DNA from 2 places in the Pseudomonas sp. Marseille-QA0332 genome. Region 2 is predicted to be linked to the other one. Evidence: riboswitches for the same ligand, from Rfam matches in the RefSeq annotation. Region 2 holds a riboswitch; the other holds the start of a gene.

Region 1 (7,868 bases), 980 kb from region 2:
GCCAGGACTTGGCCGTCGGCGCTGATGGCGCCATCGCAGCGCCCATCGGCCAGCCGCACCGCCGGTCGGTACAACGCCGGGCCGCTGGTGACGCCGGCATGGATCTCGTAGCCGGCGATCGGCACCTGGTCCAGCGCCAGGGTACCGCTGACATTGCGTAGCTGCTTGTGCGCCTCGAGCACGGTGGCGTAGTCCAGCAGGCCCAGCCCCGGACTAGAGCCGGCCGGCCCTTCCAGCCCCAGCGGATCATGCACCTGAAGGCCCAGCATCTGCAGCCCGCCACAGATACCGATCAGCTTGCCGCCATAGCGCAGGTGGCGAGCAATGGCCTGCTCCCAGCCGCGCGCGCGCAACTGTGCCAGGTCGGCGCGCACGCTCTTGGAGCCAGGCAGGATGATCAGGTCGGCGGCCGGGATCGGCTGGCCTGGCCCGATGAATTGCAGATCCACCTGCGGGTGCAGGCGCAACGGGTCGAAGTCGGTGTGGTTGCTGATGCGTGGCAGGACCGGGACGATCACCTTGAGCAATGGGCCATGCTTGACGGCCTGGCGCGCGTCGATGGCATCTTCGGCCTCCAGGTGCAGGTCGGTGACGTAGGGCAGCACGCCGAGCACCGGCTTGCCGGTACGCTGTTCGAGCCAGTCCAGGCCCGGCTGCAGCAAGGCGATGTCGCCGCGGAAGCGATTGATGACGAAGCCATGCACCCGTGCCTGCTCGCTGGGCGAGAGCAGCTCGAGGGTCCCGACCAGATGGGCGAAGACCCCGCCGCGGTTGATGTCGGCCACCAGGATCACCGGGCAGTCGACGGCTTCGGCAAAGCCCATGTTGGCAATGTCGCCAGCACGCAGATTGATCTCGGCGGGCGAGCCGGCGCCTTCGACCATGACCACCGGGTAGGCCTGGCTCAAGCGCTGGTGCGAGGCCAGCACCGCCTGCATGGCGATGGCCTTGTAGTCGTGGTAGGCGACCGCGTTCATGCTGGTCACCGCCCGGCCGTGGACGATCACCTGGGCACCGGTATCGCTGTTGGGCTTGAGCAGCACCGGGTTCATGTCGGTGTGTGGCGCCAGGCGGCAGGCCTGGGCCTGTACCGCCTGGGCCCGACCGATCTCGCCGCCGTCGGCGGTCACGGCGCTGTTGAGCGCCATGTTCTGCGGCTTGAACGGCACCACACCGACACCCTGGCGCAGCAGCCAGCGGCACAGAGCAGTCACCAGCGTGCTCTTGCCGGCGTCGGAGGTGGTGCCTTGCACCATCAAGGTGGTCATGTCGATTCCTTGTCGAAGGCTTCCAGGGCTTGGCGCAGGCGCTGCCAGTGCGCGGGCTCGGCGGGCAGGCCCAGGCGCACCGCCGCCGGCTCGACGAACAGGCGCACCAGGATGCCGCAACGGGCCAGGTGCTCATGCAAGGGTGCGGCCAGGGGCGTGGCGATGTACTGGAACAGATCGCAGCTTCCCGTCGGCGGCAACCCGCTGTCGCCAAGCAGCGCGGCCAGCCGCCGGCTCGCCTCGGCGCAGCGCTGGGCCTGGAGCCGATGGCGCGCGACATCGGCCAGGCACGCCTGGCCGACGATGCGTGCCGGCCCGCTGACGGTCCAAGGCCCGAGGCGCTCGGCCAGACGGGCCAGCAAGGCCTGCTCGGCGACGACGAAGCCCAGGCGCACGCCGGCCAAGCCGAAGAACTTGCCGAACGAGCGCAACACGATCAGCCCGGGCCGGTCGGCCTGGCCCGCCACGCTCTGCTCGGGCGTGCTGTCCATGAACGCTTCATCGACCAGCAGCCAGCCGCCACGGGCGGCCAGCCGGGCATGCCAGTCGAGCAGCCGCTCGCGTGGCACGCGCCGGCCGGTCGGGTTGTTGGGGTTGACCAGCAGCAGCACATCGAGGTTGTCCAGCTCGGCGTCGACCTGCCCATCGCGCAGCTCCAGCAGCGCATGCCCGGCTTCTCGCCAGGCATGCGGATGCTCGGCATAGCAAGGCGACAACACGCCGACACGGCTGCGCGCACGCAAGTATGGCAGCGCCTGGATGGCGGCCTGGGAACCGGCCAGTGCCAGCACCTGATGCGCTCGATAGTAGTCGCGGGCGGCCTGCTCCAGGCCATCCTCGGTTTCCGGCAGGCGTGCCCAGGCGTCCGGCGGGATCGGCGGGATCGGGTAAGGCCAGGGCGCCAGGCCGCTGGACAGGTCGATCCAGCGCTCGCGCTCGATGCCGTACTGGCGCACCGCGCCGAGCAGGCGTCCACCATGCTCAATCAAACAGATGACTCCCCAGGCAGATCAGCAACAGCCATAGCCAGACGCCACGGCGCACCAGGTTCCAGCCACGCTCGATCGACCCGGCATCGGCCACCGGCCCCTGGCCCAGGCGCGCGCGCTCGTGGAGCTGGCCATGGTAGATCGCCGGGCCGCCCAGCTCGACGCCCAGGGCTCCCGCCCCCGCTGCCATCACTGGTCCGGCATTGGGGCTGTCCCACAAGGGCGCCTGGCGACGCCAGCAGGCCAGCGCCAGGCGCGTCTTGCCGAGCAGTGCGTAAGTCAGCGCCACCAGCCGCGCCGGCAGGAAATTGAGCACATCGTCGATGCGCGCAGCGGCCCAGCCGAAGCGCTCGAAGCGTTCGTTGCGATAGCCCCACATGGCATCGAGGGTATTGCTCAGGCGATACAGCACCACGCCGGGCGCCCCGGCGACGACGAACCAGAACAGGGCGGCGAACACCGCGTCGCTGCCGTTTTCCAGCACCGACTCGGTCGCCGCCCGCGCCACCGCCGGCTCGTCCAGTTCCGCGGTCTCGCGGCTGACCAGGTAGCCGACCCGCTGGCGCGCCTGCGCCAGGTCGCCCTGGCGTAGCGCCTGGGCCACCGGCAGCACATGCTCGCCCAGGCTGCGCATGCCCAGGGCGCAGTACAGCGCCAGCGCATCGACCAGCCAGCCGATGCCCGGCAGCCAGGAAAGGATCAGCACGACCAGGGTCAGCGGCACCACGGCGATAAACCAGGCCGTGACACCGTGGCTACGCCAGCCGCGCCCGCCAGCATTGAGGCGTTTTTCCAGGCGACTGGCCAGCCGTCCGAACGCCACCAGTGGATGATGCCGGCGCGGCTCGCCAAGCAAGGCGTCCAGGGCCACGCCCATCACGACCAGCAAGGCGATGCTCATGGCTGGCTCCCCCACTGGTTTTCATACACCAGGGTCTCGAGCGCACGCTCCTCGGCCCAGTTCTCCAGCACCAGCATCGGCGCCGGGTAGAAAGCCTCGACCGGCCCCAGGCAGAGTATCGCCACCGGCTTGGCCCCGCTCGGCATGCCCAGCAACTGGCCGAGCGCCTGCGGATCGAACAGCGAGACCCAGCCCATCCCCAAGCCTTCGGCGCGCGCTGCCAGCCAGAGATTCTGGATGGCACAGGCCAGCGAAGCCAGGTCCATCTCGGGCAGGGTTCGGCGCCCGAAGACATGCGCCTCGCGCTTGTCCATCAGGGCCGCGACCAGCACTTCGGCGCACTCGGCGATGCCTTCGACCTTGAGTTTCATGAACTGCTCGGAGCGCTCGCCCAGGGCCTGGGCAGTACGTATGCGCTCTTCTTCAACCTGGGCCTGGATCCTGGCGCGCAGTGCCGCGTCGCTGATCCGGATGAAACGCCAGGGCTGCATCAGCCCGACGCTGGGCGCCTGGTGCGCCGCGGCCAGCAGGCGCGCCAGCAGCTCCGGTGGCACCTGCCCGCTGCGGAAGTGACGCATGTCCCGGCGCTCGCCGATGGCTCGGTACACCGCTGCCCGCTCGGCAGCACTGAAAGCCTGGTCGTTCATGGTCGCAACAGCGCCGCCGTCGCGTCCGGATTGGAAGGGAAGTAGAAATGCACGTAGGAAGCGACCAGCCGGCCAAGCCGGTAGACCGCCTCGGCGCCCCGTCCACCGTTGGGACTCTGGCCGCGGGCGACAGGTTGCAACGGGGTCTCGGTCAGCGAATGGTGGTAGGTATGCCCGCGCAAGGTGCCTTCCTGCAGTTCGACCGCTTGCAGGGCCAGGGCGGCGAGGCGCTTCTGCATCACGGCCTCGCCAGGCAGCAAGCCAAGCAGCCCGGCGCGCTCGCCGGCCACATCGGTGAGCCCGTCGAGCAGGTAGAGCATGCCCCCGCATTCGGCCAGCAAAGGTTTGTTCTGGGCATGGTGGTCGCGGATCGCCTCGAGCATCGGCACGTTGGCGGCCAGCGCCTGGTGATGCAGCTCCGGATAGCCGCCAGGCAGGTAAAGGCTGTCGACCCTCGGCAGTTGCCGATCATGCAGCGGCGAGAAGAACACCAGCTCGGCGCCCAGCTCGCGCAGCAGGTCGAGATTGGCGCCATAGAGAAAGGCGAAGGCCTCGTCCCGAGCGATCCCGATGCGCACGCCGGCCAGGGCTGGCACGGGCGTGTGCGCTAGCGGCGCCTGGAACGCCACCGCAGGCGGCAACGTCGCATCGCAGCTGGCGCCAAGGGCATCGGCGGCGGCGTCGAGCCGTGCATCCAGGTCGTTCAGCTCGCTGGCCTGCACCAATCCGAGGTGGCGACTGGGCAGTTCGATGCCGCGCTCGCGTGATAGGCCGCCGTACCAGCGCAAGCCCTCGGTCAGGCTGCCTTCGAGCAACTGGGCATGGCGCAGGCTGCCGACCCGGTTGGCCAGGACCCCGGCGAACGGCAGGTCGGCCTGGTAGCGTGCCAGGCCCAGGGCCAGCGCACCGAAGGTCTGGGCCATGGCCGTGCCATCGATGACGGCCAGTACCGGAACGCCGAAATGACGTGCCAGATCGGCGCTCGAGGGGGTGCCGTCGAACAGGCCCATGACCCCTTCGATGAGGATCAGGTCGGCCTCGGCGGCGGCCTGCCACAGGAGCTTGCGGCTTTGCTCGGCGCCCACCATCCACAAGTCCAGCTGGCGCACCGGCGCGCCACTGGCGCGCTCCAGGATCATCGGGTCGAGAAAGTCCGGCCCGCACTTGAACACCCTGACCTTGCGCCCGAGGTTGCGGTGCAGGCGGGCCAGGGCGGCGGTCACGGTGGTCTTGCCCTGCCCGGAGGCAGGCGCGGCAATCAATACCGCCGGGCAGTGTCGCGTCCGGCTCACAGTTCGATGCCTTTCTGCGCACCGATACCGGCCTGGAAGGCATGCTTGACCATGCCCATCTCGGTGACCGTATCGGCCAGTTCGATCAGCTGCGGCTTGGCGCCGCGACCGGTGACGATCACATGCTGCATGGGCGGCCGCGCCTGCAGGTCGCCCAGCACCTGATCGAGGTCGAGATAGCCATGCTTGAGCGCGATGTTCAGCTCGTCGAGCACGACGAACTGGATCGACGGATCCTGCAGCATTTGCCGCGACACGGCCCAGGCAGCCTCGGCCGCGGCGATATCGCGTTGGCGGTCCTGGGTTTCCCAGGTGAAGCCCTCGCCCATCACGTGGTAGCGCACCTCTGGCGCGAAACGCCGAAAGAACAGCTCTTCGCCAGTGCTTTGGCGACCTTTGATGAACTGCACCACGCCGCAGCGCATGCCATGCCCCATGGCGCGGGCGAGCATGCCGAACGCCGAGCTGCTCTTGCCCTTGCCGTTGCCGGTCAGCACCAGCAGCAGGCCGCACTGGTTCGGGGCGTTGGCGATACGCTCGTCGATCACCGCCTTCTTGCGCTGCATGCGCGCCAGGTGACGTTGGTCACGGTCGGTGGATTCGCTCATCGAAGTTCTCCGCAGGCTGCCGCCACACCGACCGGCCAAGACAGGCGAGCAGTACCAGGAGGCGACAGATGAATGGCTGGCTCATGGAGAACGCGCAGGGGCTGCGACCAGCGTCGCAGGGCTCCGCACATCACCCTCCGTGATGCCGTTGGCAGTGACAGGCCGGTCTCCGGGCTTGCGAAGGGGTGTTGGCCCAGGCTCACGCGCCTTCCCGGGGCGATGCCCAGTGGCCGTGCGCGAGCTCGATTCGCTTACCGTTGCGGGGGCAGCGCCGGACTCACGCTGCAAGAGCGTCCACCGGCTTCCCAGTTTCACCCTGCCGAGCGGCGGCTCGCAGGGCACCTGAAACACGCGGCGAAGGTTAGAGGGTTGCTGGCGGAGCGTCAATGGACGGCGAGCGGCAAGTCGAAGCAGACCGAGTCGCCTTGGCCAGCGACTCCATCTTCAAGACCGGCGCCGGAGCGAGCTCGACACGATCGGCTTGCGGCTTGCGGATCAGGGATTCTGGGCCAGATGGCCGGATGGAATGATCCGCTTGGCCTGCAGGTAGGCCTTCTGCCAATAACTGTTGGACAGGTAGTCCAGTCGTACCGTCCCGCCGGTACGCGGCGCGTGAACGAAACGTCCTTCGCCGACGTAGATACCGGCATGGCTGACCTGCGAGCCGCCGTTGGTGGCGAAGAACACCAGATCACCCGATTGCAGGGCACCCATGTCGATGGTAGGCGCGCGCATGCCGATCATCTCGCGGGTCGAGCGCGGCAAGCTGATGCCGGCGGCGTCCCGGTAGACATAGCCGATCAGGCCGCTGCAATCGAATCCGGAGTCGGGTGTGTTGCCGCCCCAGCGATAAGGCGTGCCGACCAGGCCGATCGCCCGGAACAGCACGTCCTCGGCCACGGGTGAGAACGACGGCGCGGCATGGACGGCCTGGGGCTTGGGCATGGGGGCCGGCGCGGGGGCCGGTGCCTGGCTGGAGCAGGCAGCCAGCAAGGCTGCCAGGGAAAGGAATGCGAAGCGCGCCAACATCGCCATGATTCAGAGCTTCCTGTCTGAGCCGTTCGGGCAATAGCCGAAAAGAGTTGAGAAATTAGATTAGACGCTTTCTGTAAATACGCACAGCGGCGAGCTTTTCAGCACCGCCGCCGTGGTTGGACCATGACCTTTGTCGTCAGTTGCGTGCGAGGTTGGTCGGCGCCATGGCCAGGGCGCGCTTGGCCTCGATGAAGGTCTTGCTCCAGTAGCGATCGCCCAGGCTGTCGATGCGTACGCCACCGCTGCGACGGCTGCTGGAGTGAATGAACCGGTTGTCGCCCAGGTAGATGCCGGCATGACTCACGCGTCCACGGCCATTGGTGCTGAAGAACAGCAGGTCACCTGGCTTGAGCTTGTTGCGCGAAACCTTGGGGGCGTCGACCTTGATCATTTCGCGGGTCGAGCGCGGCAGGTCCATGCCGGCCTCTTCGCGGAACAGGTAGCCGATGAAACCGCTGCAGTCGAAGCCCGACTGCTCGGAGGTACCGCCGAAGCGATAGCGCGTACCGATCAGTTCCTTGCCACGCTCGAGAATGCTGTCGGCGAGCATGGGCAGCTGATACGGCTTGCTGGCGCTGGAGAACGGTTCCACTTCGTCTTCGGCCGCTTCTGCTTGCTCGCCGAACACGGTCGATGCGGAAGCCTTGGCCGGGGTATGCAGCTGTGCAGTGACCGGGGGGTGATCCTGGGGCTGGGAAACCGGGCCTTGAGCCGCGCAGCCAAAAAGCAGGGTCACGAGTGCAAGTGGCACGAGGGGTGCGAAGCGACTGAGCATGGGCACGACCGTGTCTGTGTTGATAGAAAGGCTCGCACTATGCCTTTGAGAAAATCTATTTGCAAATTTTATGGAAAAAAATGTGACTTTTCTGTCAGCTCGCGTTCGAAGGTTTTTTTGCGGTCCTACCAGCCCAGGGTTTCCTTGAGAAACGGGATGGTCAGCTTGCGCTGCGCCTGCAACGAGGCCTGGTCCAGACGCTCCAGCAGGTCGAACAGCGCGCTCATGCTGCGAGTGCCTCGGGTCAGGATGAAGTGGCCAACCTCGTCGGTCATCTGCAGGCCGCGTCGTGACGCCCGCAGCTGCAAGGCGCGCAGCTTGTCTTCGTCGCTCAACGCACGCATCTGGAAGAT
Region 2 (7,868 bases):
ACCGGCTGGAGGGTCATGTGGCCGGACTCGATGCGCGAAATGTCGAGAATGTCGCCGATCAGCGCCAGCAGACCGACCGCCGAGTCATGCGCGGCCTGCAGCGAGGCGCGATCAGGCCGCCCTTGCTCGCTGTCCTGCAGGGCCAGTTCTAGCAGGCCGATCACGGCGTTCATGGGTGTGCGTATCTCGTGACTCATGATGGCCAGGAAACTGCTCTTGGCACGGTTGGCCTGTTCGGCGTTGTCCTTGGCCTGGCGCAGTTGCTCGAGCAGGTCGCGGGTCACCGCCAATTGGCCCTGCAGCGCCTGCTGGGCCTCGGTCCGCTGCTGGATGAGCCGGCGCAGGTAGCTGTTCCAGAACACCACGCCGGCCAGCAACAGCGCGGAAAACACCAGGATCTGCAAGGCGATGGTGCGGTAGTCGTGCCACGGACTGGCGCCGACCAGCGCATTGGTCCGCCAGCGGCCGAGCAACTGTTCCATTTCCTCCGGGGCGATGGCCAGCAAGGTCTTGTCCAGGATCGCTTGCAGCTGGGGTTGCCCAGGCGCCACGGCGAAGGCGGCGATGGCCGGGTCGTCACCGTACAGCGAAGCGATGCGCAGCCGATCCTTGAACAGACGGCTGATGTAGTAGCTGGCGTTGACTTGCGAGCTGAGCGCCAGGTCGGCCCGACCGCTGGCTACCGCGTCCATCATGCGCAACGGGTTTTCCACTTCCACCACGCGTGCGCCGGGATGGTTCGCCAGCAGCGCCGGGGTCAGTGGCGAGCCGCGCAGCAAGGCCACGCGCTGGCCGCCCAGGCGCAGCGGTAGCGCTGGCCGCGGCGCATCGCTGCGGGTCACGATGACCCGCGGGCTGACCAGGTAGGGGCGGGTATAGAGCAAGCGCTTGGCGCGTTCGTCGCCATAGCCCAGCGCGCCGATCAGGTCCGCCTGGCCGCTGGCTACCTGGTCGACCATGGCCTGTACCGAGTCGCTGGACTGGATGTCGAAGTGCAGGCCGGTGCGCAGGCTGATCCGCTCGAGCAGGTCGATGGTCATGCCGCTGAGTCGCTGCTGGTCGTCTTCGAAGGTCAGCGGGGCCAGGGTGGGTGTCACCAATACCTTGACGGTGGGATGCTCGCGCAGCCAGCGGCGCTCTTCGCGGGTCAGAGCCGAGGTCTGCTGTTCGAGCAGCGTGCGTGCGGTGCCGCTGGTCCAGCGACGCAGGATGTTCAGTCGCTCGCTGTCGCCGATGGCGGCCAGCGCTCGGTCCAGCAGGCTGCGCAGGCGAGTGGCCTCCTGCGACAGGGCGAAGGCGAAGGATTCGCGGGGCGCCTGCACGAAGTGATCGATGCGCAGCTGGCCCAGGTAGCTCTTGGCGATCAGGTAGTCGCTGCTGATCGCATCGCCCAGGTAGGCATCGGCCTGGCCCAGCAGCACGGCCGACAACCCCGCCAGTGTCGAACTCAGCGGCATCAGCGTGGCATTGGGGTACAGCGCGCGGACTCGATCGTGAGGCAGGTAGTGGTCGACCATGGCCAGGCGCAGGCCGGCCAGGTCATGGGCAGTGCCCAGCGATCGATCAGGCAGTGTGACCAGCACGGGCAAGTCGTCGGCATAGGGTTGGCTGAGCATCAGCTGGGCGTCGGCGGCCTCGAACGCATTGGAGCTGCCGAGCAGGTCGATTTGCCCGGCGTGCAGCGCCGCGATGGCTTGGCCGCGATCGGCGAAGCGTCGTACCTCGATGGGGATGCCGAGCAACTGGCTGACCAGGCCAGCGTAGTCGGCGCTGATGCCTTCGTAGTCCTGGCGGCTGATATTGATGTCGAACGGTGGATAGTCGGGGCGTGAGCTGCCCAATACCAGCACCTTGCGCTGGGCGAGCCATTGCCGGTCCTCCGGTGGCAGGTCCAGGGGCCGGACGATGCTGAGCGAGCGGCCCAGCAAGTGACGGGGTTCGAAGTCCAGCGCCAGGGCCGGCCAGCATGCGAGCTGGCTCAACAGCAGGAGCAGCGCGAGGGCTCGCATGGAGGCTTAGGTCACCTGGTTGCGCTTGGCCAGGTCGACCATTTCCACCAGCGATTCGGTCTTGAGCTTGTCCATGATCCTGCCTCGGTAGGTGCTGATGGTCTTGGCGCTGAGGTTCATGCGCTCACCGATGTGCTTGTTGTTCTCGCCGCGTGCGAGCCGGCGCAAGACCTCCACCTCGCGGTTGGAAAGGCTGGCCAGTCGGTCGTTCTCGCTTTCCAAGGTATTGCTGTTGACCGACATCTGCGGAAAGGTCGAATAGCCCTTGAGCAGCGCCTTGAACGCGAACACTACCGCATCGAGGTCTTCGTCCTTGTTGACGAACGCCGCGATGCCGGCATCCAGGCAGCGGCGCACGTACAGGTCGGCCGGTTGACCGGTCAGCACCATGATGCGTGGCGGCGGTTCCATCTGCTTGAGGCGCTTGATCACTTCCATGCCTTCGAGCTTGGGCAGCGCGATGTCGAGGATCACCACGTCAGGCTTCAACGTGCGGGCCATGGTCACGGCTTCGCTGCCGTCGCAGGCCTCTCCGACGATGATGAAGCGTTCGCGCTCGAGCAGCATGCGTACCGCCAGGCGCACGGTGGGGTGGTCGTCCACCACCAGCACAGTTGTCATGAGAAACTCCTGTCGGAAATTCATCCGTTTCCCGAGTTATCCAGGAAACTATCTGTCAGTAACTGCTTACAGTGCGGCGCACGATACGTCGAATCCGCGGTATTGATAATGGCTAGCATAGAAATGTTGAAAAAGAAGGGCGGTTTTGTAGAAAAATCCTACAAATTATTCGCCGGCCGAGATCGTTACCGCGCCGGGCAGAGGCCACCAGGAACGCCGAGGCTGGCCGGGGGCTCTGCGCCAGGTCGGCGCCATGCGGCCATAGAGGCCGCGGCCTGGGCTGTGCGGGAAAGTGTCTGAACGGCGATCACACCATGTTGCAAGCAGGCTCGAATGCTCGTCTACCAAGCGTGAGCGCGTCGTCCTGCCTGGTTTCGCCTTGCCTGGGCGCCGCTCGGCGACTTCCCGCACGAACACTGTGACAGGGCATCCGGCGAGTGCGGAAAAACCTAGCCGGGCCGGTAGAGATGGGCATGTCCGGCGCGGTACAAGGCGGATTCGGAAAAGGGCGCGTCCCCCAGGACGTGGCCGACCAGAATCAGCGCGGTGCGCCGAAATCCCTTGGCGCGTACCTGTTCGATGATGTCCGCCAGCGTGCCCCTGGCCCAGTCCTGGTCTGGCCAGGTTGCCCGATGCACCACCGCGACAGGACAGTCACGCCCGTAGAACGGCAGCAGCTCGGCAACGATGCGCTCGAGATGCCGCACGCCCAGGTGGATGGCCAGCGTGCTGCGATGTCTGGCCAGGTCTGCCAGGGCCTCGCCTTCGGGCATTGGCGAGCTGTCGCCATAGCGCGTGAGGATCACCGTCTGGGCGATGTCGGGTAGGGTCAGTTCGCAGCCGAGCAGGGCGGCGCTGGCAGCTGTCGCGGTGACGCCAGGAATGATCTGGTAGTCGATTCCCAGTGTTCGCAGATGCCGGATCTGCTCGCCGATGGCCCCATACAGGCTCGGGTCGCCGCTGTGTACCCGCGCCACGTCCAGGCCTTGGGCGTGGGCATCGCGCATCGCCTCGACGATCTGCTCCAGGTGCAGTTCGGCGCTGTTGATCAGCGTGCTGGCCTGGTGCCCCTCGAGCACCTGGGCTGGAACCAGCGAACCGGCATAGATGATCACCGGGCAGCGACGAATGAGCCGCTGCCCCTTGACCGTGATCAGTTCGGGGTCGCCGGGGCCGGCACCGATGAAGTAGACCGTCATGAAAAGTCCTTGCAGGCAAAGCGGCCATTATCTGGCAAAAGGGGCATTGCAGGCCAATGCCAGCGTCGCTTGGCCAGCGCTCTGGCGCGGCACCAGCAATTGGGCCGAGCCGCATGCGCGCGTGGCCACGGCCAGCGCTGCGCTTTCAGCGATGCCCCAGCAGCCCGTGTGCCGCCAGGCAGCGCTGGAGCGATGGCTCAGGGAGGCTTCGAAAGCGGCCAGGTGCAAGCTGCCGAAACATTCGAACGGTATGTCCAGGCGTGCGGCCAGCATCAGCAACCCCGGCTCGCCGATCTTCAGGTCGATGCTGGCCAGGCCTTCGAGCGCCCGCAGTGGCAGCGCATGCGCCTCGAGGGTCGATCGCAGCAGGTCGATCAGAAGATCGGCCGGGCAGCCTCGGCGGCAACCGAATCCGGCGAACAGCCTGATTCCTGGCCAGGCCGTCTCGGCGGTGGGCATGAACGCTTTCCTCTGCTGGGTGGCGGATGACGAGCAGGCGCGGCATGGCCGGGCCAATGCTCCAGGCCGAAGCGAGCGCCTGCCCAGCGCGGGTTTTCCAGGCTTTATACGAAAGTGCCTACGCGACGATCAGGCTACGTTGAAAACAGGCTCGGAATGTTCATTTACAACAGTAAGCTCCGCTTGCTCGCCTGTTTTCGCCTTGCCTGATCGCCGCTCGGCGACTTTTCGTACAAAGCCCAGGGGCGTCAGGCCGATCTGCGGGCTGGCGAGCAGGAGCATCGCTCCTGGAAACGTCGCCTTCGCGTGTCGGCAGGACACGGTGGCCTTGACGTTTCGCTCGCTGACCGTTGCGGGGCAGCACCGGCGGCGTCCGGCCCGCAGGGGCGCGTGACGCACCGGTTTCCCGTTTCACCCTTGGCAGGGCCGCTTGACGCGATGGCGTAGCAGACCACGCGCCCGGGGCGCCGTCAATCGGTAGTCGGACACCGACGCCGAGCGAGCGCCGGACGCGCCGATCGCAGCGCGAGGGTCGCTCGAAGTTGACCGCTCGCCGGGCACTGCGTAGCCTTGCCGCTTCGAGGTTCTCCGACCTGCGTCGGAGCTAAGACGGGAACGCGGTAGAAGCCGCGGCTGCCCCCGCAACTGTAGTCACCGCAACAGGACCCTCCGGGCCACTGCACGCAAGCGCGGGAAGGCCTGGTCCGACCGGCCAGGGCTGGTAGGTGCAAGCCAGGAGACCTGCCTCGACACGTTCGCGACTTCAACCGGGCGGGGTGACCCGGTGACGAGCCAGCCCGGCCTCATGGCGCCAGGGCCTGTCGTCCCGCATGCCCGCCATCCTGCCAAGGGCATCGACATGAAAACACTGGCCAAGCTTCCCGTCACCATCGTCACCGGCTTTCTCGGCTCGGGCAAGACCACGCTGCTGCGGCATATGCTGGATAACGCCCAGGGACGGCGGATCGCCGTGATCGTCAACGAATTCGGCGAGCTGGGCATCGACGGCGAGATCCTCAAGCAGTGCAGCATCGGCTGCACCGAGGAGGAGGCCAGCGGGCGCGTCTACGAGCTGGCCAATGGTTGCCTGTGCTGCACCGTGCAGGAGGAGTTCTTCCCAGTCATGCGCGAGCTGGTTGCCCGGCGTGACGATCTCGACCATATCCTCATCGAGACCAGCGGCCTGGCCTTGCCCAAGCCGCTGGTCCAGGCGTTCCAGTGGCCGGAAATCCGCAATGCCTGTACGGTCGACGCGGTGATCACGGTGGTCGACAGTCCTGCCGTGGCCGCCGGCACCTTCGCGGCCTATCCCGAGCAGGTCGATGCCCAGCGCAAGCTCGATCCGAACCTGGATCACGAGTCGCCACTGCACGAGCTGTTCGCCGACCAGCTGGCGAGCGCCGACCTGGTGGTGCTGAACAAGGCGGACCTGATCGACGCCGAGGGCCTGGCCAAGGTCCGTGCCGAAGTGCTCGAGGAACTGCCGCCGGCGGTCAAGGTGATCGAGGCCAGTAGTGGCCGACTGCCGCTGGAGGTACTGCTGGGGGTGGGCGCCGAGTCCGAGGTGCACATCGACGCGCGGCGTACCCATCATGACAGCCACCACGATGACGAAAGCCATGACGCGCATGACCACGACGCTTTCGACTCGATCTCCATCGACCTTCCGCCAGCCGACGAGCGTCGTCTGCTCGACGCCTTGTCGGGCCTGGTGGTGGAGTTCGGCATCCTGCGCGCCAAGGGCTTCGCGGCCATTCCCGGCAAACCCATGCGCCTGTTGATCCAGGGCGTGGGGACACGTTTCGACAAGCACTTCGACCGTGCCTGGGGGCCGGACGAGCCACGTGTCACACGCCTGGTGCTGATCGGCCAGGCACTCGATGCGACGCTGCTCGAGGCGCGCCTGCGCCAGGCCCTGGAGGCCTGATCGATGCACCTGCTGCGGACCCAGCCCGGCGGCTTCGTGCCGGATGACAGCATTGCCGATCTCGGCCAGACACCGGCGGACCTGGTGATCCTGTGCAGCGGCGACTCGCACCTGGCGCTGTTGGCCGAAACCGCCGAACGGCTGCCGGACGATTATCCGAGCCTGCGCCTGGCCAATCCGATGCAGGTGCAAAACCATGCCTCGGTCGATCTCTACGTCGATCAGGTCCTGCAACACGCCAAGCTGATCCTGGTCTCGCTGCACGGTGGTGTCGGCTACTGGCGCTATGGCGTCGAACGACTGGTGGAACTGGCCAGTCGAGGGGTCGAGCTGATCATGGTGCCCGGCGACGACCGGCCTGACCCGGAGCTCACCGACCTGGGCACGGTCCGTGGCGCCGAGGCCGAGCGACTGTGGCATTACCTGCGCCAAGGCGGCAAGGGCAATGCGCTGAACCTGTACCGCTGCCTGGCCAGCCTCTGGTTGCAGCGCACCTACCCGTGGGAAGAGCCGCAGGCATTGCCGCGCACCGTGGTGTATCACCCGGTCGAAGGCCGTGCCGGGCTGCAGGACTGGTATGGCCAGTGGCATCGACGACAGCCCGTGGCGCCGATCCTGTTCTATCGTTCCCATCTCCAGGCGGCCAACACCGCGTTCATCGACCGTTTCTGCGAGCGTCTCCAGGCTGCCGGCCTCAACCCCTTGCCGATCGCGGTGGCGAGCCTCAAGGAAGCGGCCTGTCTGGCGCAGGTCGAGGACTGGCTGGACGAGGTCGGCGCCGAGGTGCTGATCAATACCACCGGGTTCGCCCTGTCCAGCCCCGAGCGTCCGAGCCTGCGACCGCTGCGCCGGGACATCCCGGTGTTGCAGGCGATCTGTGCCCAGGACAACCAGCTTGCCTGGGAAGCCAGCGAACAGGGCCTGGGCGCGCGTGACCTGGCCATGCACATCGCCCTGCCGGAGCTCGACGGACGGATCATCGCCCGGCCGGTCAGCTTCAAGGACCTGGCCTGGCGCAGTGAGCGCAGCCAGTCGGACGTGGTGTGCTACCGCGCCCATGCCGAGCGCATGGATTTCGTCGCCGAGCTGGCCCGCCGCTGGGTCGAACTGGCGCGCCTGCCCAACGAGCAGAAGCGTATCGCCCTGGTGCTGGCCAACTATCCGACCCGTGATGGACGCATCGGCAACGGCGTCGGGCTCGATACGCCCGCCGCTGCGCTGAACATCCTCCAGGCGCTGCAGGCCGAAGGCTACCCAGTGGCCGGCCTGCCGGACAGTGGCACTGCCTTGGTCCACGCGCTGCTCGGCGGGGTGACCAACGACCTCGAACACCTGGACCTGCGCCCGTGCGGGCAGAGCCTGGCCTTGGCCGACTATGCCCAGGCCTTCGCCCAGTTGCCACAGGCCAACCAGCGTGCCGTGCTCGAGCGCTGGGGCGCGCCGGAGCAGGATCCGATGTGCCGCGATGGGCGGCTGATGGTGGCCGGACTGCGCTTTGGGCTGACTTTCGTCGGCATTCAGCCGGCACGGGGCTACCAGATCGATCCCAGTGCCGTCTACCATGACCCGGACCTGGTGCCGCCGCATGGCTACCTGGCCTTCCATTTCTGGCTGCGCCACGCCTATGGCGCCGATGCCGTGGTCCATGTCGGC

Evidence for each region. A riboswitch is a leader RNA that binds a small molecule or an ion and turns the genes downstream of it on or off. The one in region 2 is predicted to bind cobalamin.
Region 1: linked by a shared signal. The riboswitch ahead of cobO (cob(I)yrinic acid a,c-diamide adenosyltransferase) and the one ahead of cobW (cobalamin biosynthesis protein CobW) in region 2 are both predicted to bind cobalamin.

What each region holds. Positions count from the first base shown of each region.
Region 1 covers NZ_CM143106.1:478-8,345, reverse strand. The annotation lists gene ACY8GK_RS00045 (cobyric acid synthase) at 1-1,268, opposite strand, end outside; gene cobD (threonine-phosphate decarboxylase CobD) at 1,265-2,257, opposite strand; gene cbiB (adenosylcobinamide-phosphate synthase CbiB) at 2,250-3,158, opposite strand; gene bluB (5,6-dimethylbenzimidazole synthase) at 3,155-3,805, opposite strand; gene ACY8GK_RS00025 (cobyrinate a,c-diamide synthase) at 3,802-5,097, opposite strand; gene cobO (cob(I)yrinic acid a,c-diamide adenosyltransferase) at 5,094-5,705, opposite strand; cobalamin riboswitch at 5,849-6,066, opposite strand; gene ACY8GK_RS00015 (C40 family peptidase) at 6,201-6,740, opposite strand; gene ACY8GK_RS00010 (C40 family peptidase) at 6,877-7,515, opposite strand; gene hda (DnaA regulatory inactivator Hda) at 7,641-7,868, opposite strand, start outside.
Region 2 covers NZ_CM143106.1:984,180-992,047, forward strand. The annotation lists gene ACY8GK_RS04830 (transporter substrate-binding domain-containing protein) at 1-2,009, opposite strand, end outside; gene ACY8GK_RS04835 (response regulator transcription factor) at 2,016-2,630, opposite strand; gene cobM (precorrin-4 C(11)-methyltransferase) at 3,080-3,829, opposite strand; gene ACY8GK_RS04845 (cobalamin biosynthesis protein) at 3,857-4,288, opposite strand; cobalamin riboswitch at 4,523-4,737, opposite strand; cobalamin riboswitch at 4,853-5,051, shown strand; gene cobW (cobalamin biosynthesis protein CobW) at 5,148-6,215, shown strand; gene cobN (cobaltochelatase subunit CobN) at 6,219-7,868, shown strand, end outside.